Regions from separate parts of the Azospirillum sp. UENF 312511 genome, predicted to be linked through region 3. Evidence: riboswitches for the same ligand, from Rfam matches in the RefSeq annotation. Region 3 holds a riboswitch; each other region holds the start of a gene.

Region 1 (5,364 bases), on a different contig from region 3:
AGCGAGGCGAAGATGCCGCGCTCCTCCGGCACGTAGCCGATGCCGAGGCGGGGAATCTTGTGCTGCGCCATGCCGATCAGCTCCTTGCCCTGGAAGCGGATCGAGCCGTTGCGCTTGCCGACGATGCCCATGATCGAGCGCATGGTCGTCGTCTTGCCGGCGCCGTTGCGGCCGAGCAGGGTCACCACTTCGCCCTGGCGCACGTCGATGTTGACGCCGTGCAGCACGTGGCTCTCGCCGTAGAAGGCCTGGAGGTCGCGGATCTCCAGCATCGCGGTCTTCACGGTCGCGCCGTCAGGCATGGCCCACCTCACCCGTCCCCATGTAGGCTTCCATGACCTGCGGGTTGCGCGATACGACGTCGTATGCGCCCTCCGCCAGGATTTCGCCGCGGCGAAGCACGGTGATGGTGTCCGACAGGTGGGCGACGACCGACAGGTTGTGCTCCACCATCAGGATGGTGCGGTCGGCGGAGACGCGCTTGATCAGGGCGGCGGTGCCTTCGATGTCCTCGTGGCCCATGCCGGCCAGCGGCTCGTCGAGCAGCATCACCTCCGGGTCGAGCGCCAGCGTGGTGGCGATCTCCAGCGCGCGCTTGCGGCCGTAGGGCAGCTCGGCGGCGGTGTGGCCGGCCCAGGGGGTCAGGTTTACCGCCTCGATCAGTTCCTCGGCGCGGTCGTGCAGGTCGTGCAGGCTGGCCTCCGGCTTCCAGAAATGGAAGCTGGTGCCGCGCGGGCGCTGCAGCGCGACGCGGACATTCTCCAGCACGCTGAGGTGCGGGAAGACCGCGGAAATCTGGAACGACCGCACCATGCCGAGCAGCGCCACGTCGGCGGGCTTCATGGCGGTGATGTCGCGTCCCTTGTAGAGGATCTGGCCGCGCGTCGGCGTCAGGAACTTGGTCAGCAGATTGAAGACCGTGCTCTTGCCGGCGCCGTTCGGGCCGATCAGCGCGTGGATGGTGCCGCGGCGGACCTGGAGATTCACCTCCTTCACCGCGATGAAGCCCTTGAACTCCTTCGAGAGTCCACGCGCTTCCAGAATGATGTCGTCGGCCATGGGTGCCGTTTTTCCCTCCCTGTTCGTCCGCGTCGTCTGCCGGTCCGCGTTTTTGGTTAGGCTGATATAAGCACAGAACATGCCAACTGCGGAAGATTCGAACAAGCCCTTGAAATCGTTTATTTCCCCCTATGAGACTGTGGGTGCCCCATACCGTCCGGAGTGTCAGCTTTCCAGACAGACTGTACCGATCTTCCGACACACCAACGGCGGCAAGGGCGGAGCGCTCCGGGTTCGGCGGCACGGTTTCCGGGCGCCAAATGGCCGCTTGCAAATCGGGGGTCCGCCTGCAATTCTGCGCCTCCGACGGTGCCCCGGCCGCCGTGAAGGCGCGGGGATAATAGGGAATGCGGTGCGGACCCGGATGGGGTCCAAGGCCGCGGCTGCCCCCGCAACTGTGTGCGGCGAGTCGGCCTCCGGACATGCCACGGGCCGACAGGCCGGGAAGGCGGGAGGCGCGACGACGACCCGCAAGCCAGGAAACCTGCCGCCGGACCGACACTCATCTAATCCGCCGGGTGTGGCGGAGACAAGGAAGCCAGATCATGACCACCGGCCCGCTGACCGCCGGAAAGACCCCGGCCACCGTCATCACTGGCTTTCTCGGCGCCGGGAAGACGACGCTGATCCGCAGCCTGCTGGAGCAGGCCGGCGGGCGTCGTCTGGCGCTGATCATCAACGAGTTCGGCGATGTCGGCATCGACGGCGAGATCCTGCGCGCCTGCGGCGATCCGACCTGCACCGAGGACGACGTGATCGAGCTGGCGAACGGCTGCCTGTGCTGCACCGTCGCCGACGATTTCGTCCCGGCCATCGAGAAGCTGCTGTCCCGCCCGCAGCCGCCGGAACACATCATCATCGAGACCAGCGGCCTCGCCCTGCCGAAGCCGCTCGTCCAGGCCTTCCACTGGCCGGCGATCAAGACCCGGGTGACGGTGGACGGGGTGGTCGCGGTGGTCGACGCCGCCGCCGCCGCGGAGGGCCGCTTCGCCCCCGATCCGGCGGCTTTGGCCGCCCAGGCCGCCGAGGCCGGGCAGCTCGACCACGAGACCCCGGTGGAGGAGGTGTTCGAGGACCAGCTCCTCTGCGCCGATCTGATCGTGGTGAACAAGACCGATCTGGTGGATGCCGCCGATCTGGCCAAGGTCGAGGACCTGATCCGCGCCGCCATGGCCGAGGGCGGCATGGCTGAGGGCGGGGCTGGGCGCGAGGCCAAGATCCTGCGCGCCAGCAACGGCAAGGTCGATCCGGTGGTTCTGCTGGGCGTCGGCGCCGGGGCCGAGGACGACCTCGCCAACCGCCCCAGCCACCATGACGAGGAGGAGGGCCACGACCACGACGACTTCACCAGCTTCGTCGTGGAACTCGGCCCGCAGCCCGACCCGGCGGCGCTGACGAAGACGCTGGAGCGGGTCGCCGCCGCCCATGGCGTGCTGCGCCTGAAAGGTTTCATCGACGTGCCGGGCAAGCCGATGCGCCTTCTGGTGCAGGGCGTGGGAACGCGCATCCAGACCCATTTCGACCGCTTCTGGAAGCCCGACGAGCCGCGCCGCAGCCGTCTGGTGGTGATCGGCGAGACGGGCCTGGACCGTGACGCCGTGACCGCGGCGCTGGGGTGATTTTTAGCCTTCACAACCCTCTCCCCTCTGGGGAGAGGGTGGCCCGCAGGGCCGGTGAGGGGGTTGCGCTTACGCCGGGCGTTCCGCCACGCGCAACCCCCTCACCCTAACCCTCTCCCCAGAGGGGAGAGGGGATTTTCGTAAAGCACTTTCGCCATGCACCTACTCGCCGCCCGCCAGGAAGACCTCGACGCCGGCCCCCAGGCCGTGGACCTGGGGCAGAGCCCGGCGGACCTCGTCGTCCTGTCCTTCTCCGACAGCGACCTGACAGCGCTTGCCGCCTGCTGGAAGCGCCACCGTGACGAGTTGCCCACCCTGCGGCTGGCGAATCTCGCGCGGCTGGGGCACCCGCTGTCAGTGGACCTTTACGTCGAGTCCGTGATCCGCAAGGCGAAGCTGGTCGTTCTGCGGCTGCTCGGCGGGGCGGGCTACTGGCGCTACGGGCTGGACCATGTCGCCGCCGCCTGCCGGGAGTCCGGGGTGGCGCTGGCCGTGCTGCCCGGCTGCGCCCAGCCGAACCCCGCCCTGGAGGGCTACGGCACCGTTCCGGCCGAGGCGGCGCAACGGCTGTGGCGTGGATTCACCGAAGGCGGGCCGGACAACATGGCCAACCTGCTGGCCTACGCCGCCACGCTGGCCGGGCAGGACCGCCCTTGGCGCGAACCGGCGCCGGTGCCGCGCTTTGGCGTCTATGAGGGCTGGTCCGGCCACGTCACCGGCCCCTGCGCGCCGGTCGTATTCTACCGCTCCCACCTGCTGGCCAGCGACCTGGAGCCGGTGCACGCGCTGTGCGACGCGCTGGCCGCGCGCGGCCTCGCCCCGCTGCCGCTGTTCGTGGCGAGCCTGAAGGAACCGGACTGCGCCGCCTGGATGCGCGCCACCCTGACCGCCCGCAACGCCGCCGTCGTGATGAACCTGACCGGCTTCTCGGCGGCGCGCGAGGACGGGTCGCCACTGGAAGCCAACGGCACGCCGGTGCTTCAGGCCGTGCTGTCCACCACGCCCGAGGAGGGCTGGCGCGGCTCCGCCCGCGGCATGGGGCCATCCGACCTCGCCATGAACGTTGTGCTGCCGGAGATGGACGGGCGCATCCTGACCCGTGCCATCGCCTTCAAGGCCGAAGGGGCGCTGGACCCCGACCTGGAGTTCGCTCCGACGCTGATCCGCCCGGTGCCCGACCGGGTGGCCTTCGCCGCCGATCTGGCCGCCGCCTGGGTGCGGCTGGGCGCCACGCCGCGGGCCGAGCGCAAGCTGGCGCTGGTGCTGTCCGACTATCCGGGGCCGGGCGGCGGCATCGGCCATGCGGTCGGCCTCGACACCCCGGCGAGCGTCGTCGGCATCCTGGAGCGGCTGCGCGCCGAGGGCTACGCGCTGGACGGGCTTCCCGCCGGCCCCGCCGCCCTGATGGAGGCGCTGACCGGCGGCGCCACCGCCCTGCTGAGCCTGGACGACTACCGCCGCCTCGCCCCCGCCGAGGCCCGCGCCCGCATCACAGAATGCTGGGGCGACGAGCAGGCCGACCCGCTGGCTGACGGCACCATCTTCCGCTTCACCGTGCTGACCTGCGGCAACGCCACTATCGCGGTGCAGCCGAGCCGCGGCCACGGTCCGCTGACCACCACCCAGCACCACGACCCGGAGACGCCGCCCAGCCACGGCTACTTCGCCTTCCACCTCTGGCTCCGCCATGTCCTGGGCATCCACGCGCTGGTGCAGGTGGGCGCGCACGGGACGCTGGAATGGCTGCCGGGCAAGGCCGTCGCCCTGTCCGCCGACTGCTGGCCGGAGATCGTCGCCGGTCCCCTGCCCTGCCTCTACCCCTTCATCGTCAACAACCCCGGAGAGGGGGTGCAGGCGCGCCGCCGGTTGGGCGCGGTCCTGATCGGCCACCTGACCCCGCCGCCGGTCGAGGCCGGGCTGCACGGCGACCTCGCTGCACTTGAAACGGCCATCGACGAATATTCGATGGCGACCGGGCTGGACCCGCGGCGGCTGGGCACGCTGCGCCAGACCATCCTCGATCTGGCCTGGACATCCGGCGTCGCCGCCGACTGCAACCTGCGGCCCGACGACGATCCCGACGCCATCCTCAGCCGCCTCGACGCCCATCTCTGCGACATCAAGGAAATGCAAATCCGCGACGGTCTGCACGTCTTCGGCACCACGCCGGAGCCGGAGCGCCGCGCCCGCCTGCTCGCCGCCGTCGCGCGCTTCGCCACGGCCGAGGACGTCGCCCCGGCGCTGGACGCCTGCGGCGAGGCGGAGATGGCCGCCCTGCTGGCCGGGCTGGACGGGCGCTTCGTGAAGCCCGGCCCCGGCGGCTCCCCCGCGCGGGGGCGGGCGGATACGCTGCCCACCGGGCGGAACCTCTACGCGCTCGACCCACGCGGCGTGCCGACGCCGACCGCCTGGACGCTGGGCTGGCAGGCGGCGGACGCGCTGATCACCCGCTACCTGCAGGACCACGGCGACTGGCCGAAGCGGCTGGTGGTCGATTGCTGGGGCACACCGGCCATGCGCACCGGCGGCGACGAACTGGCCCAGGCCATGGCCCTGCTCGGCGTGCGCCCACTGTGGGAGAACGGCTCCGGCCGGGTCACCGGCTTCGAGGTGATGCCGGCCTCCGTCCTCGGCCGCCCGCGGGTGGACGTGACGCTGCGCATCTCCGGCCTGTTCCGCGACGTGT
Region 2 (5,364 bases), on a different contig from region 3:
GCGGGGAGAAGCTGGCCGGCTGGATGGCCGGCCGCTACGGCGAGCCGGCGAACCCGGCGCTCGGCCTGCGCGCCGTCCGGCTGGGCCTGCGCGAGCCGAAGCTTCTGGAGACGCAGCTCGCCGCCATGTTGCGCGCCGGCGTCCACGGGCCGCTGCGCATCCTGCTGCCGATGATCTGCTCGGTTGCCGAGGTGCAGCGCGTGCGCGAGATGATGGGCCAGGTGGCCCGCCGCCTGCGCCGCCGCGGCGTCCCCATCGCCGACCCGCTGCCGCCGGTGGGCGTGATGGTGGAGGTGCCGGGCGCGGCGCTGTCCGCCGACGCGCTGGCCTACGCCGCCGACTTCTTCTCCATCGGCACCAACGACCTGACCCAGTACACGCTGGCCATCGACCGCGGCGACGAGCAGGTCGCCTCGCTCTACGACCCGCTGCACCCGGCGGTGCTGCGCCTGATCCAGTTCACCATCGAGGCGGCGCTGCGCGCCCGCATCCCGGTGTCGGTCTGCGGCGAGATCGCCGGCGATTCGCGCTACACCGCGCTGCTGCTCGGGCTCGGCGTGCGCGACCTGTCGATGGTGCCGCCGGCCATCCCCCTGGTGAAGCGGCGCATCCGCAAGCTCGACCTCCAGGAGGCCACCCGCCGCGCCCGCGTCATCATGGACCAGAGCGACAGCGGGCGGATCGCCGCCCTGCTGGACGACTTCAACGCCGTGGGCTGAGACGGCCTCTCCTTTTCGAAGGCGAGAGGACAGCGCTTGGTGACGGCGACGCCGGAGGAGTCGGCGGCGCCCTCGACGGAATGAGCCCGATCCACCGGACCGGGCTCATCCTCACGTGGAACGTCTTACTGGCCCTTGCCGTCCGTGGGCACCGCGGCCGCATCGCCGGAGGAGGCCGCGGTGGAACCGCTGGCACCCTTCGCCGGGCTGCCCGGCACCCACCAGCGGCGGGCCTCGCCGTCCGCGGCTTCCGGAGCCGCATCCGCGCGGGTCTTCAGCATCGAGAAGACGATGGAACCGCCGACCAGGACGGCCGTGATGCCCAGCGCCACCGCCGTCGGCATCTTGTAGATGTCGATCATCAGCATCTTGGCGCCGACCACCACCAGAACCAGCGACAGGCCGTATTTCAGGTAATGGAAGCGGTGGATGATCGAGGCCAGCGCGAAGTAGAGGGCGCGCAGGCCGAGGATCGCGAAGACGTTGGAGGTCCAGACGATGAACGGATCGGTGGTCACCGAGAAGACCGCCGGGATGGAGTCCACGGCGAAGACCAGATCGGTGAACTCGATCAGGATCAGCACGAGGAACAGCGGCGTCATCATCCGCACGCCGTCGCGCATCACGAAGAACTTCTGCCCCTCGTAGCCGTCGGTCATGCGGAAGCGGGAGCGGACGAACTTGACGATCCGGTTGTTCTCCATGTCCGGCTCGTCGTCCACCGACATCAGCATCTTGATGCCGCTGAAGATCAGGAAGGCGCCGAAGATGTAAATGATCCAATGGAATTCCTGAATCAGCGCCGTGCCCGCCACGATCAGCACGCCGCGCATCACCAACGCGCCCAGGATGCCCCAGAACAGCACCCGGTGCTGGTACTGCGGCGGCACCGCGAAATGCGTGAAGATCAGCGCGATGACGAAGATGTTGTCGACGCTCAGGCTGTATTCGATCAGGTAGCCGGTCAGGAACTCCAGCCCCTTCTGCGACCCTTGGAAATGAAAGACGCCGGCGGCGAAAATCATCGCCAGCGTGGAATAGGCCGCGCAGCGCATCAGCGCCTCGCGGCCGGAGATCACATGGGATTTCTTGGAAAATACACCAAGATCAAAGGCCAAAAGCACGCCAACGAAGACGGCGAAGCCGGCCCACATTAAAACGATCTGATCCATGGAACTGTCCCTTGCTTCATGCACTCCGCTCCCGCAAGCGGAGACGTCGATCGTCACATGAGCAGTCCGACATCACCGATGCGCCACGGCGGGACGCATCGGCCAGAGGGGCCCGGACTGGAATCGTGACCGCAAGGTCTGCGGTCAACGGACAAGCGCGCGCGACGGCTTTGCCGCGGCGCGCCAGAGCGCCCGCCTCCATCGTTTGCCGTGGAGACGTGGCGGTCGGTCAGGATGTTGGTTCGGTGCGGTCCATGCCGATGTCTCCCAAAGGCCCGTCGGGGACCGTCGTCCGGCGGTGGACCTTGTGGTGGAGCGGGACCCAGGGGGAAGATAGGGCCAGCTTCCGCAAGGCCGCGCCAAAGCGACGGCTCTATGGGAAGTCCGACATCACAGCGCCGGGCGACGCTGCCAGAGGGGCCCGGACCTCACCCGTCATGTAGTCAGGCCCCCGCGCGGCGACAAGAGGGGGGCGCGTCCTTTCCGGACCATGATCGGCGCGATGGCCGCAGGCAACGACACCAGCCGGTTGATCGCCCATGGGTTGCCGGCGTTCCGGTCCGGGAGCCGGCTTTGCGAATTCCGTGTCGCCCATGGATGATTCCGCACCGGTGGGTTGTTCGTAGCGATTGACGGTAATTCACGGCAGGACACCCACAATGATGCGGCGTTCCATTTTGCTCGGCTGCCTGCTGGCGGCCGGATTGGCTGGTTGCGGCCCGCGTTTCGAGACGGTCGCAAGCTATTTTCCACCCGTCAGCGAGGCGGGAAAGCTCTGTGTCGCCCAGTGCAAGCAGGCACAGACGATCTGCCAATCCGCAAAGGAGCTGGCCGTACAGACCTGCCGGGCCGAGGCGACGACCCGCGCCCAGGGCGAATATCAGGCCTATCTCCGTTCCTTGCCCAAGGACGCGGACAAGAAGAAGATCAAGACGTTCAGCGATTTCGACCGGAACCCCAGCTGCTACAGCAACCTCACCTGCTCCTCCGATTACAACGATTGCTACAAATCCTGCGGCGGCCGGATCGAGGCACAGACCTATTGCGTCGGCAATTGCAAGGAGATGGTGCCGCCCATGCCGGATGGGTCCGCGGTCGGGCCGAGAACCACACTCTGACGCCAGTCGGGCGAGGACGGGCGGATTGCGGCTTGACCGGAGCCGTTCCGCCCGCGTAGCTTCGCACCCGACGGTTGCCCGAAAGGGCTGAAAATGGGAACACGGTGCGGACCCAGCGGCGATTTGCCGTGCGAGGGTCCTACGCCGGGGCTGCCCCCGCAACTGTAAGCGGCGAGTCGTCCATCGGAATGCCACTGGGATCGCGATCCTGGGAAGGCGATGGGCCGACGATAACCCGCGAGCCAGGAGACCTGCCGTCAGTCGTGGTCACACGCGAACACGTTCGGGCGGGGTGCACCGAAGGTCGTCGAACCGGGAGTCCGTTCGCGGAGCGTCCGGGGGGACTTCGTTCGCGGTGACGTGCCACCGGCGTCCCGCCCGAGGTCTCAATGAGTGTCCGCGTTCCCCGCCTTCACCGGACGGCGTCCTTCGCCGCCCTTCTGGGAAGCCTTGCCCTTCCCGTGTCGGCCCTCCCCACGTCGGCCTTCGCCGATTCCACCACCATCACGACGCTTCCGCCGGTCTCGGTGACCGCCAACCGCGTCCCCACCGCCGCCGAGGAAACCGGCAGCGCCCTGACCGTCATCACCCGCGAGGAACTGGAGCAGCGCCAGACCCAGGTGCTGTCCGACGCGCTGCGCGCGGTGCCCGGCGTCGCCGTCAACCGCACCGGCCCTATGGGCACCCTGACCCAGCTCCGCATCCGCGGGTCGGAGGGCAACCAGACGCTCGTCCTGATCGACGGGATCGAGGTGAACGATCCCGCCGCCGGTTCCGAATACGACTTCGCCAACCTGCTGGCCGGCGACGTGGAACGCGTCGAGGTGCTGCGCGGCCCGCAGAGCGCGCTTTACGGCTCCGACGCGGTCGGCGGCGTCGTCAACATCGTGACCCGCCGCGGCGCCGGCGCCCCCCGGTTCGGCGCCGCCGTCGAGGGCGGGTCCTTCGGCACCGCCGCCGGGCGGGCCTCCTTCGGCACCGGGACCGACCGTTACGACCTGTTCCTCAGCGGCCAGGGCGTCACCAGCGACGGTGTGTCGGTCGCCGACAAGCGGCTCGGCAACCCGGAGAAGGACGGCTACCGCAACGGCACGCTGACCGGAAACGCCGCCGTCCGCCCGACCGAGCACAGCGAGATCGCGGTGACCGGCCGCTACACCCGCTTCCGCACCGACACCGACGGCTTCGTCGGCGGGCGCGGCGCCGTCGACGACGGGACCAGCACCGCCGGGGAGCAGTATTTCGGGCGCCTCCAGGGCAAGATCGCCCTTCTCGACGGAAAGTGGGAGCACATCGTCGGCCTGACCCATGGCCGCCAGCAGCGCGACTACCGCGACGACGCCAAGACGGTGACCAGCCGCTACGACGGGCGCAAGACCAAGGCCGACTACCAGACCAACCTGACGCTGAAGAGCGGCCCCGCCGACCATGTGCTGACCGCCGCCGTGGAGCATGAGGAGGACAAGGCGATCAGTCGCAGCGCCTTCTCCAGCTTCGACCGCTCCATCGGCTCCACCGGGCTGGTGGGTCAGTACAAGCTGGGCCTGTTCGACCGTCTGACCCTGACCGGCAGCGTCCGCCACGACGAGAACGACCTGTTCCGCGACGCCACCACATGGCGCACCACGGCGGCCTATCTGGTCGAGGAGAGCGGGACGAAGCTGCGCGCCTCCTACGGCACCGGCGTCAAGAATCCGACCCTGTTCGAGCTGTACGGCTACACCGCCACCTACGCCGGCAACCCGAACCTGAAGCCGGAACGGGCGCGCGGCTGGGACGCCGGCTTCGATCAGGCGCTGTGGGGCACGCGGGCCTCCGTGGACGGCACGTGGTTCGACCAGCGCATCCGCGACCTCATCACCGGCACCGGGCGGACCTCCGTCAACATGCCGGGCGAGTCCCACATCCGCGGCTTTGAGCTTGGCCTGTCGGTGGAGCCGATCGACCGGCTGACCGTCCGCGGCTCCTACACCTGGACCGACGGCGAGGATTCCACGGGGGCGGAGCTGGTGCGCCGGCCCAAGCAGCTCGCCAGCCTGAACGTCAATTACCGCTTCCTGGAGGACCGGGCGAACGCCAACCTCGGCGTCGTCTACAACGGGCGGTCCAGCGACTGGGCCTACGATCCCTTCTACAACCGGCAGGTCGTGAATCTCGCCCCCTACACGCTGGTCAACATGGCCGGGTCCTACGCGCTGTCCGAGGGGGTCGAAGTCTTCGGGCGCGTGGAGAACCTGTTCGACCGCCGGTACCAGGAAGTCTGGACCTACGGCGCGCCGGGACGGGCCGGGTATCTCGGGCTGCGGCTGTCGCTGTGAGGCCCACCTTTCTCGGGCTGGCCACCGCCCTCCTGCT
Region 3 (5,364 bases):
TTGAAATAGCCGTAGAGGGTCGGCAGGCGCAATTGCGTCAGCCGCCAATCGGCGATGTAGTGGACATAGGCGCGGATGTCCTCCGGCGTCATGCCCTCCACCGCACCCAGGCCGAAGGCCAGGTCGATGAAGCGCTCCTCCAGCCTGACCATGGTGCGGCAGACGTCCAGGATGTCGTCGCGCACCGCGGGTGTCATGGCGCCAGTCTCGCGGTTCCATTCGTGGAACAGCCGGATGATGCCCTCGCAGTGCAGGCTCTCGTCGCGCACCGACCAGGTGACGATCTGGCCCATCCCCTTCATCTTGTTGTGGCGCGGGAAGTTCAGCAGCATGGCGAAGCTGGCGAACAGGGCCATCCCTTCGGTGAAGGCGCCGAACATCGCCAGGGTGCGCGACACGTCGGCCACCGTGCCGACGCCGAAGCTGTGCATGTAGTCGGCCTTGTCGCGCATCTCCGCATAGTCGCGGAAGGCGGCGAACTCGGTCTCCGGCATCCCGATGGTGGTCAGCAGCAGGGCGTAGGCGTCGATGTGCACCGTCTCCATGTTGGTGAAGGCGGCCATCATCATCTGCACTTCCAGCGGCTGGAAGATCGGCATGTAGCGCTTCAGGTAATTGTCGCTGACCTCCACGTCGCTCTGGGTGAAGAAGCGGAAGATCTGGGTCAGCAGGTTGCGCTCGCCGTTGGTGACGCGGTCGGAGGTCCAGTCCTTGATGTCCTCGCCCAGCGGCACCTCCTCGCCCATCCAGTGGACCTGCTGCTGCTTCTTCCAGTAGGCGTAGGCCCAGGGGTAGCGCGAGACGTTGTAGGCGACCGAGCCCTGCAACAGGCCGACGCGGCCGGTGCCGATCAGGCTGACCGGGTTGATGTGGAGAAGCGAGCTCATGCGAACGGGTCCGTGATGGCGGGGGGACGGGCGGCGGTCGGGAAGGCCGGCGATCACTGGCAGGCGAGGCATTCCTCGTAATCGGTGCGCGACGTTGCCTGCATCTCCGTCATGCCCGTCACCCGGTCCTTGCCGGCGAAGGCGGCGCGCTGCACCGACTTGGAGCGGCAATAGTAGAGGCTCTTCAGGCCCTTCTCCCAGGCGGTCCAGTGCAGCATGTGCAGGTCCCACTTGTCGATGTCGCCCGCGAGGTAGAGGTTGATCGACTGGCTCTGGCAGATGAAGGGGGTGCGGTCGGCGGCGAACTCGATGATCCAGCGCTGGTCGATCTCGAAGGCGGTGCGGAAGACCGACTTCTCATCGTCGCTCAGCAGGTCAAGATGCTGGACCGAGCCCTCATGCTCGATGATCGACTGCCAGACCTCCGGCCGGTCGGCGCCCTTGGCGGCCAGCAGCCTTTCCAGATGCGGGTTGCGCACGCTGATCGAGCCGGACAGCGTCTTGTGGGTGTAGACGTTGGCCGGGATCGGCTCGATGCAGGCGCTGGTGCCGCCGCAGATGATGCTGATGGAGGCGGTCGGCGCGATCGCCAGCTTGTGGCTGAAGCGCGCCTTGATCCCGCGCTCGGCGGCGTCCGGGCAGGCGCCGCGCTCCTCGGCCAGCAGGACCGAGGCGGCGTCGGCGTCGCGGCGGATCTTGCGGAAGAAGCGCAGGTTCCACACCTTGGCCATGGCGCTCTCGAAGGGAATGCCGCGCGCCTGGAGGAAGGAGTGGAAACCCATCACCCCCAGCCCGACCGAGCGTTCGCGCATCGCCGAATAGACGGCGTTCTCCATCCCCTCGGGCGCCTCCTCGATGAAGCGGGTTAGCACGTTGTCGAGGAAGCGCAGCACGTCCTCGACCAGCCCCGCCTCGCCGTTCCACTCATCCCAGGTCTCCAGGTTCATCGAGGCGAGGCAGCACACCGCCGTGCGCTCCTTGCCCAGATGGTCCTTGCCGGTCGGCAGGGTGATCTCGCTGCACAGGTTGGAGGTGGAGACGCGCAGGCCGAGGTCGCGCTGGTGCTTGGGCAGGGCGCGGTTCACCGTGTCGCCGAACAGCAGGTACGGCTCGCCGGTCTGCATGCGGGCTTCCAGGATCTTCTGCCAGACCTGACGGGCGTTGACGTGCTTCAGGACGGCGCCGGTCTTGGGGCTGATCAGCGCGAAGGGCCTGTCGTCGCGCACCGCCTGCATGAAAGCGTCGGTGACGATGACGGCGTGGTGCAGGTTCAGGCTCTTGCGGTTGAAGTCGCCCGACGACTTGCGGATCTCCAGGAATTCCTCGATCTCCGGGTGGTGGATGTCGAGGTAGACGGCGGCAGAGCCGCGCCGCAACGAGCCCTGGCTGATCGCCAGCGTCAGGCTGTCCATCACGCGGATGAAGGGAATGATGCCAGACGTGCTGCCGCAGCCCTTCACCGGCTCGCCGATGGAGCGCACCCCGCCCCAATAGGTGCCGATGCCACCACCGTTGGAGGCCAGCCGGACGTTCTCGTTCCAGATGTCGACGATCCCGTCGAGCGAATCGGACACCGCGTTGAGGAAGCAGGAGATCGGCAGGCCGCGCGTGGTGCCGCCGTTGCTGAGAACCGGCGTGGCCGGCATGAACCACAGGCGGGAAATCGCGTCGTACAGGCGCTGGGCGTGCGCCGCGTCGTCGGCATAGGCCGCGGCGACGCGGGCGAACAGGTCCTGATAGCTTTCCCCCGGCAACAGGTAACGGTCGTCCAGCGTCGCCTTGCCAAAGGCGGTCAGCAGGGCGTCCCGGCTGCGGTCGATGCGGATGACGGAGGAATCGGGCGGCGTCCAGCGCTCCGCCGGGGCACGGCCGCCGGACCGCTCGGGCGTCCGCCGGGGCAGCGTCAGCAGGTTTCCGTGACGGTCGAAGCCGTTGGCGAAGTCCTGGGCAAGGTCTTGAGCGAGCGCCGGCATCCGTGATCCCTTGTTCTTGTGCGGCGGGAAGGCACGGGAGCACGACTTGCGCAAACGCGGACGGGAACGCCGCGCGGGGGCAAGCGCACCACCGGGACACCCCGCCCGTGGACGTTCATTCGGTTACGGCAGGTCTCCTGGCTCACGGGTCACGGCGGCTCCGTCCGGCCTTCCCGGTGCCGTCGTCCCGAACCGGGATGGGCACCAGTGACGCTGAAACGACGAAGCCGCTCTCCGCTCACAGTTGCGGGGGCAGCGCCGGCTTTGCCGCGATCCCCCGTTCGGGGTGGCGACGCACCGGCTTCCCTCTTAGCCCTAGATATTGGATATCCAGAGAACCGTAACGCAAGATGAAGTAGCGGGAAGCCCGCAGTCTGTCAAGCCATACGGATGGCGGGGGCTACCTCCTCAGGGCCGGCGCGGAGGTTGGGCAAGCCACCGCCATGGGTCACCGCCCGCTCCGGCGCAGCCTCAGCCGAGGCAGCCGACCCGGTCGGTTCGCCGCCAATCGTCGATGATGGAGGCGTCACCCGCCAGCTTGGCGACCGTGTCCACCGCGTAAGTGCTGAGGGTAATCCGCTGCCCCCTCATGATGGTTGCCGACCCCGATTGCGGCAGCCGCCCGTCCTTTGTCCAACGCAACCGTTCCCGGGCGGTGATGCCCAACGCCTCCTCGATCTGACGGGGAGAGAAAGGGCGTTTCGCGATCCGCTCGATCGCACCGTCAAGGCCGGCCAGGGCTGCCGGAACGGTCGCCACGGCCTCGGGCTTTGGCGCAAGCGTCAGGACGTGGGCGTGCGCCGGTCCTTCGAGCGGTCCAAGCCGCTTCAGCGCCGAACGGATGCGCCGGCGCAACTCCCGTTCACGCGCCCTCAGGCCGAAGCATTCCTCCAGGCAACGCTGATGAGACACCGCCACCGTCCGCCCGCAAAGATGGATGTCCAGAAAACGACTTTCCCAAACGCCGGCGCCATCGGCAACCATGCTGCGGGTCCTCGATCAAACCGGAGGCTGGGCCACCGGATAAGGTTCGAACCGGCTGAGGCTTTCGTCAACCGTCACGGTGCGTCCGATCGGCGGAAAGGCGCGTTGCGGGCAGGATGGACGCTCACAGACCTTGCAACCGGCCCCGATCGGCGTGGCGGCGTCGGGATCGCCCAGCGCCAGCCCACGGGAATAGATCAGCCGGCCGGCGTGCTGGATGTCGCAACCGAGTCCGATCGCGAAGCTCTTCGACGGCGCGCCGTAACCGCTGCGGCCATGGACCACCGTGCGGGCGATCCACAGATAGGCCCGCCCGTCCGGCATCCGCGCCAACTGGGTCAGCAGACGACCGGGCGTCGAGAAGGCCTCGTAGACGTTCCACAGCGGGCAGGTTCCGCCGACACGGGAAAAGTGGAAGCTGGTGGCGGACTGGCGCTTCGACATGTTGCCGGCGCGATCGACCCGGACGAAGAAGAAGGGAACGCCCGGCATCCCCGGCCGCTGGAGGGTGCTCAGCCGGTGGCAGACGGTCTCGAAGCCGGTGCCGAAGCGCTGTCCCAGCAACTCAATGTCGTAGGCCACGGCCTCCGCCGTCTCCTGAAAGGCGCGGTAGGGCATGACCACGGCGCCGGCGTAATAGTTGGCAAGCCCGATGCGGGCGAGCGAGCGGGCCTGCGGGCCGGAGAAGCGTCCCTCCTCGACCAGCCGGAGCAGGAGGGCCGGTTCCTGGTGGAAGGCGAGCTGGGTCGCCATCTGGAAGGCGCGGCGGCCAGGCTCCAGCGACCGGGCGATCCGCAACGTCCGGGCATCGCCGTCATACTGGCGCAGCGCGCCCTCCGGCATGGCCGTGTCGTCGGTCACCAGCGTGCGGATGCCGTGGCGGTCCGCCAGCAGCCGTTCCAGCCCGCGGTCCACCGCCCCGATCTCCAAACCGGCCTCGCCGAACAGCCGTTCCGCCGCGTCGTCCAGCGCGGTGATGTGGTTGTGATGGCGGTAGAAGAAGTCGCGCACCTCTTCGTAGGGCATCGGCGGCGGCAGCCCGCTGTCCGGCCCGGCTGGGACGATCCCCGAGGCGAGCGCATCCAGCCGTTCCGCGAGCCCGCGCCCGCGCCGGTGCAGCGCCACCAGCGCCCGGCCGACCGCCGGCATGTTGGTGGCGAGCGCCTTGATCTCGGCCATGGCGATGGTCTCGCCGGTTCCGGCCTCCGACAGCGCCTCGCGCAGATCGGCGACCAGCCGGGCTTCCTCGTCCTCCGAGAAGATCTGGACGTCGATGCCGAAGGCGGCGTTGATCCGCAGCAGCAGCGGCACCGTCAGAGGCCGCTGGTTGCGTTCGAGCTGGTTCAGATAGCTCGGCGAAATCTCCAGGATGCGGGCCAGGGCTGTCTGGGTCAGCCCCCGCTCCTCGCGCAGCCGCTGCAGCCGCACCCCCATGAACGCCTTGGCCATACCAGGAATCCCATTTGCAAAATTCGCCGACTCACTGAAAACACCTTGCTAATCTTGGCAATGTCAGCGGT
Region 4 (5,364 bases), on a different contig from region 3:
GCTTCTGCGGGAGCGCCGCGCCCGCAACATCCATGAGGCGGCGGGGACGGCTCCGGTGACTCCGATCCGGAAGCCGGCGGCCGCACCCTCCCGATTCCATCTGGGGCGCTGGCGGAGCGTGGCGATGGGAATGGCCCGCTCGGCGTCCGCCGGGCCGGCTGGAAAGGCCCGCTTGTAGGAAACGGGCGGCGCTCCGTACGCCGGTACCGAGTGAGTACGCCCATTGCCCTGTTGAGTGAGGCGCGAGGCGCACTGAGGCTGTCGCTTCCCCGCTGTTCGGCACGAAACACACAATGGGAGGTCTCATGTCCGTTCGCCTGGATCGCCGCCAATTGCTGCTCTCCGCCGGAGCCGCCGCGCTGGTGCTGGCCGTGGCGCCGCGCTTCGTCCTGGCCCAAACAACAGGGGGCCAAACTCCGGCTGGCCAAACTCCGGGCGGCAAGGGATTCACGCTGCCGCCGCTGCCCTACGCGCCCGCCGCGCTGGAGCCGCACATCGACGCGACGACCATGAGCGTGCATCACGACAAGCACCATCAGGCTTACGTCGACAACCTCAACAAGGCGCTCGCCAACCACGGCGACCTTCAGGCGATGCCGCTGGCCGACCTGCTGAAGCGTGTGCCGGAACTGCCGGAAAGCATCCGCACCGCGGTGCGCAACAACGGCGGCGGTCACGCGAACCACAGCATGTTCTGGAGCATCATGGGACCGAACGCCGGCGGCGCCCCGGACGGTGAGGTGGGGGCTGCCATCACGCGCGACTTCGGCGGCTTCGACGATTTCAAGGCGCGGTTCAACACGGCGGGCGCCGGGCAGTTCGGCAGCGGCTGGGTCTTCGTCACCGCCGACCCGTCGTCGGGCAAGCTTGCCATCGCCGCCCGCCCGAACCAGGATTCGCCGGCCATGGAGGGCGTGCCCGTGCTGATGGGCAACGATGTATGGGAGCACGCCTATTACCTGAAGTACCAGAACCGCCGCGCCGACTATCTGGCGGCTTGGTGGAACGTCGTCGACTGGGGCGCGGTGAACCGCCGCTACGCGGCGATCCGCAAGGGCGAGCTGGTGATCTGACCGGTCCGCTGACCTGAAACGGAAAAGGGCGGCGGGGATGTCCCCGCCGCCCTTCCTGCGAACCATCCGGTCCGAGGCGCCGGTCAGGCGCCCTGGTGCAGGCGGATGTTGAACAGCGGGCCCTGGCTCTGGCGGCGCAGCGCCTTGGCGACGGCCAGCACGGCGAGGTCGGCCAGCGGCTCGACGATGATGACGGTCATGTAGGCGGCGCCGAAGGAGGCGACTTCCGTCATGGTCTCGGCGGTGAAGCCGTGGCCGTAGAAGGCCCAGAAGGCCACCCAGGCGACGATGCCGCCCTGGTAGGCGGTGGAAAGGGCCAGCGCCTGCGAGTACTTCAGGTCGACATAGGGGGTGGCGTCGGGAACGATCCGCTTCGCCAGCAGGCTGATGCCCCACAGCGGGACCAGCAGCGTGGTGACGTTCATGCCGTACTGCGGCAGGTCGAACGGCGCGAAGAACAGGCCCTGGATCAGCAGGCCGGCGGCGAGGCCGATGGAGGCCGCACCGGCGCCGAACAGCAGGAGCAGCGTCGAACCGAGGATCAGGTGAACCTCCGACACGCCCACGGGGTGGTGCGGGAACACCTCGAAGAAGCTGAAGACCAGCGCGGTGGCGATCAGGCTGCGCAGCACCAGCGGCGCGACCCCGCCGTTGTTGCGGACGTCGTCGCGCGCCAGCTTGCCGGCCATCGCGAAGCCGCCGGCGGCCGTCGCGTAGCTGAGAGCGATCTTGGCGCCGTCCACGACGCCGGGTTCGATGTGCATGCTCTATGCCCTTTCCGAGTCTGCCATGCGTTGGGAGGGGCGTCGTTGCTGGCAGGCACCGGCATCGCAACCCCCTTGGTCCCCTTGGATGGGCGCACCGGAGGGACGGCTTGCGGAAGACGGGCGGCCGTCGGGCCGGACATCGGCAAGCGACCACCGGGGCACCCCGCCCGAGGACGTACGTTCGGTTACGGCAGGTCTCCTGGCTTGCGGGTCAAGGCGGCATCGTCCGGCCTTCCCGGCGCCCGTTCCCGCAGGCGGCGCCAGTGACACGGAAAGGACGAGGCCGCTCACCGCTCACAGTTGCGGGGGCAGCGCCGGATTTGCCGTGTCTCCCCCTGCGGGGCGGCGCACCGGCTTCCCTCTTAGCCCCGCGACCGGAGGGCGCGGGGAACCATAACCGGCGCCAGGGTAGGGGCGGGGTCCCCCGCCGTCAAGAGGGGGATGGCGACCCATCGGGGGAGTCGCACGGCTTCCTTGACACCGCTCCCACGGAACCGACAAGGTCCGGCGGACTGCGCGAGGCCGGATCAACGGGCGAAGGACGGGGTTGCGGGCATGCTACCGGTTCATTTCCTGACCATCGTGCTGAACGGCGATCCCTTCATCCGTTACCACTTGGAGGTGTTCCGCCAACTGCCCTTCCCCTGGCATTGGCACGTCGTGGAAGGGGTGGCGGAGCAGGTCCGCGACTCCTCCTGGTGCGCGCAGCGGGGTGGGCGCGTTCCGCAGGATCTTCACCGCGACGGCCGCAGCAGCGACGGGACGTCGCAGTATCTCGACCGCATCGCCGCGGAGGAGCCCGGGCGCGTGTCGGTCTACCGCAAGCCGCCCGGCATGTTCTGGCAAGGCAAGGTGGAAATGGTGACCGCGCCGCTGGCCGCCATGACGGAGGACTGCCTGCTCTGGCAGGTCGACGCGGACGAACTGTGGACGGCGGAGCAGATCACCCGTGCGCGCCGGATGTTCCTCGATTCGCCGTCGCGCACGGCGGCTCTCTACCTCTGCCACTTCTTCGTCGGCCCGTCCCTGGTCCTCGACCGGCTGGACCAGTACGGCAATTACCGCGCCTACGAATGGCTGCGCACCTGGCGGTACCGGCCGGGGGATTTCTGGCACTCGCACGTTCCGCCCCGGCTGATGCGCCCGCAGCCCGACGGGTCGGACCTCGAACTCGGCGCGGCCAACCCCTTCCTGCACGAGGAGACGGCGGCGGGCGGGCTGGTTTTCCAGCATTTCGCCTACGCGACGCGGGAGCAGGTCGCGTTCAAGGAAATCTATTACGGCTACGACGGCGCGGTCGGTCGGTGGGATGCCCTGCAGGCGGCGGGCCGAGCGGTCGGCAACGGCACCCTCCCGCTGCGCGATTTCTTCCCCTGGGTGACCGACGCGGCGACCGTCTCGCGGGCTGAGCATGCCATGGTGGAGCCGCTGGCGCGCCCGGATGCCGAGGGAACCTGGGGCTTCGTGCCGCCGGCGCGGGGCGCCTCCACGGCCCCGGCGGTGGCGCTGCTGCGGAACTCCGGTCCCGCCGTTCGCCGCCGCACGCTCGTCCCCGGTGAACCGCCGCCCTTCCCGACCGACCTGATCCGCAGCGTCGGCGTGTTCCTGCCGGACGGGGTGGGGGGCGTGCTGGGGGCGTCCGGCGTCCTGCGGGAGCTGCGGCGGGCCTTGCCGCTGGCCCGGATCACCGTTTTCGCGACGCCGGATGCGGAGGCGGCGTTTGCCCTCTGCCCCTACGTCAACCAGCGCGTCACCCTCCCACCGCTGAAGGGGCGGGCGCCCGACGACGCGCTGGTGACCGCGGTGCGCCAGGAGATCGGCCAGCAGTTCAGCGGCGCCTTCGACCTCACGATCAATCCCCACCGGGGCGAGGATGCCAGCTTCGCCAACCGTCTGATGCAGGACACGGGGGCGCCGCTCCGCCTTGGTTGCAGGGTCGGTCGGCCGGTGCGCGGCTATTACGCCGACGCCTTCCTGACCCACGTCGCGGCGACTCCCGCCGGCCTGCTGGGGGCGCTGACCACCGGGGAGCCGGACCCCGCCACGGAGGTCTGGACCTCCCCCGCCGGCGAGCGCGCCGCCGCCGCGCTTCTGGCCGAGGGCGTTCCGGCGCGCTGGCGTTGCGCGGTCGGCCTCTCCGCGTCCGTCGGCACCGGCAGCCTGTCGGAGCTGTGCCGCCGGCTTGCCGCGCGGGGCGACACCGCCCTGATCCTGGTCGGCGATGAGGCCGCCCGGGGGGCCGCGGCGCGCATCGCCGGGGAAACCGGAAGCGCCTGCCTGAACGCGGCGGGGCGGCTGGGTTTCGACGGGCTGTGCGCCCTGCTGCGGCGCTGCGACCTGTTCGTCGGAACCGGCGCGCCGGCGGAGGACATCGCCGTGGCGGCCCGGCTTCCCATGGTCGGAACCGGGCCGGAGCACGGCGATCCGACCGCCGAGGCGATGGAGAGCGCCATCGCGGCCTGGCTTGCCGACCGCGCTTGGTGACGGGCGTCCCCACCCGCCCTGTGGGATCCGCGAGGGGAAGCGTGGAAAAACGGAGGGGCAGGCGCGCAAGGCGCTTGTGTTGGCGCGTTTGCGCCGCAATGATCCGCCCCCACCGAATCCCGGACGGCCGCAAGCGGCGCGCCGCAGCGGGGCAAAACCATGGATTGAATCCGGCGGCCCGGTAAGCACACGATGCGCAGAGCAGTCATGAAACCCCGTGCGGATTGGCGTCCGGGGCTCCGCAAATACCCCTACGGCGTCCGTGCCATGAGCGCCGGCGCCTTCTGGCGCGAGGATGTGCGGTACGAGTTCTCCGCCCATCAGATCGACCTGATCGAAAGCGTCGCCGACGAGTTGCACACCATGCTGCGCGAGGCGCTGCGCGCGACGGTGGATGGGCGGGCGCTGGCCCGGCTGGGGGTCCGTGGCGGCGTGGGGCGGCTGCTGGAGGCCTCCTGGAACGACTATTGGGCCGCGGGGCGGCTGAACGAACGGGCCGGCGCGCTGATCGGGCGGCTGACGCTGGCCTATGACGGGCGCGATTCGGTCAAGCTGCTGGCCTGCAACTACGACACGCCGGAGGGGCTGTTCGCCGCCTCGATCATCCAGCGCAACTGGCGCGAGGCCCTGATGGGCGACGCCAACCAGTTCAACGGCCTGCACGAGGGGCTGGTGGAGCGCTGGGAGGAGCTGGCGGCGGGCATGCCGGGCCGCGGCCTCGTCCATCTCGCTTGCGCCACCCCCGACCCGATGCGCGAGAGCGAGCTGGTCTATCTGGCCGCCACCGCGGCGGAGGCCGGGATCGCCACGCATCTGCTGCCGCTGCAGAGCCTGGGCTGGGACGGCCAGCGCTTCGTCGACGACGAGGGGCGGGCGGCCTCCTGGCTGGCCAAGATCTACCCCTGGCAGGGGCTGGCCGACGACGCCTTCCTGCAGAAGCTGCGGATGGGCGGCATGAGCATGCTGTCGCCGCTGTGGTGCTGGCCGATGTCGAACCACGGGCTGCTGGCGACGCTGTGGTCGCTCTACCCGCGCCACCC

Evidence for each region. Region 3 has a riboswitch for cobalamin ahead of ACWPN7_RS28620 (ribonucleoside-diphosphate reductase subunit alpha). Riboswitches for the same ligand answer to the same signal wherever they lie in the genome.
Region 1: another riboswitch for cobalamin. It lies ahead of cobW (cobalamin biosynthesis protein CobW); the one in region 3 lies ahead of ACWPN7_RS28620 (ribonucleoside-diphosphate reductase subunit alpha).
Region 2: another riboswitch for cobalamin. It lies ahead of ACWPN7_RS00350 (TonB-dependent receptor plug domain-containing protein); the one in region 3 lies ahead of ACWPN7_RS28620 (ribonucleoside-diphosphate reductase subunit alpha).
Region 4: another riboswitch for cobalamin. It lies ahead of ACWPN7_RS09970 (energy-coupling factor ABC transporter permease); the one in region 3 lies ahead of ACWPN7_RS28620 (ribonucleoside-diphosphate reductase subunit alpha).

Annotation. Positions count from the first base shown of each region.
Region 1 covers NZ_JBSNCG010000001.1:638,333-643,696, reverse strand. Annotated here, with positions in the region: gene ACWPN7_RS02865 (ABC transporter ATP-binding protein) at 1-302, opposite strand, end outside; gene ACWPN7_RS02860 (ABC transporter ATP-binding protein) at 295-1,059, opposite strand; cobalamin riboswitch at 1,350-1,565, shown strand; gene cobW (cobalamin biosynthesis protein CobW) at 1,605-2,678, shown strand; gene cobN (cobaltochelatase subunit CobN) at 2,835-5,364, shown strand, end outside.
Region 2 covers NZ_JBSNCG010000001.1:65,705-71,068, forward strand. Annotated here, with positions in the region: gene ptsP (phosphoenolpyruvate--protein phosphotransferase) at 1-719, shown strand, start outside; gene ACWPN7_RS00340 (TerC family protein) at 845-1,891, opposite strand; gene ACWPN7_RS00345 (hypothetical protein) at 2,551-3,009, shown strand; cobalamin riboswitch at 3,064-3,282, shown strand; gene ACWPN7_RS00350 (TonB-dependent receptor plug domain-containing protein) at 3,399-5,327, shown strand; gene ACWPN7_RS00355 (ABC transporter substrate-binding protein) at 5,324-5,364, shown strand, end outside.
Region 3 covers NZ_JBSNCG010000005.1:41,948-47,311, reverse strand. Annotated here, with positions in the region: gene ACWPN7_RS28625 (ribonucleotide-diphosphate reductase subunit beta) at 1-887, opposite strand, end outside; gene ACWPN7_RS28620 (ribonucleoside-diphosphate reductase subunit alpha) at 941-2,860, opposite strand; cobalamin riboswitch at 2,971-3,218, opposite strand; gene ACWPN7_RS28615 (hypothetical protein) at 3,332-3,844, opposite strand; gene ACWPN7_RS28610 (short-chain fatty acyl-CoA regulator family protein) at 3,860-5,293, opposite strand.
Region 4 covers NZ_JBSNCG010000002.1:341,494-346,857, forward strand. Annotated here, with positions in the region: gene ACWPN7_RS09960 (hypothetical protein) at 1-178, shown strand, start outside; gene ACWPN7_RS09965 (superoxide dismutase) at 306-1,073, shown strand; gene ACWPN7_RS09970 (energy-coupling factor ABC transporter permease) at 1,157-1,837, opposite strand; cobalamin riboswitch at 2,013-2,251, opposite strand; gene ACWPN7_RS09975 (hypothetical protein) at 2,396-4,324, shown strand; gene ACWPN7_RS09980 (glutathionylspermidine synthase family protein) at 4,532-5,364, shown strand, end outside.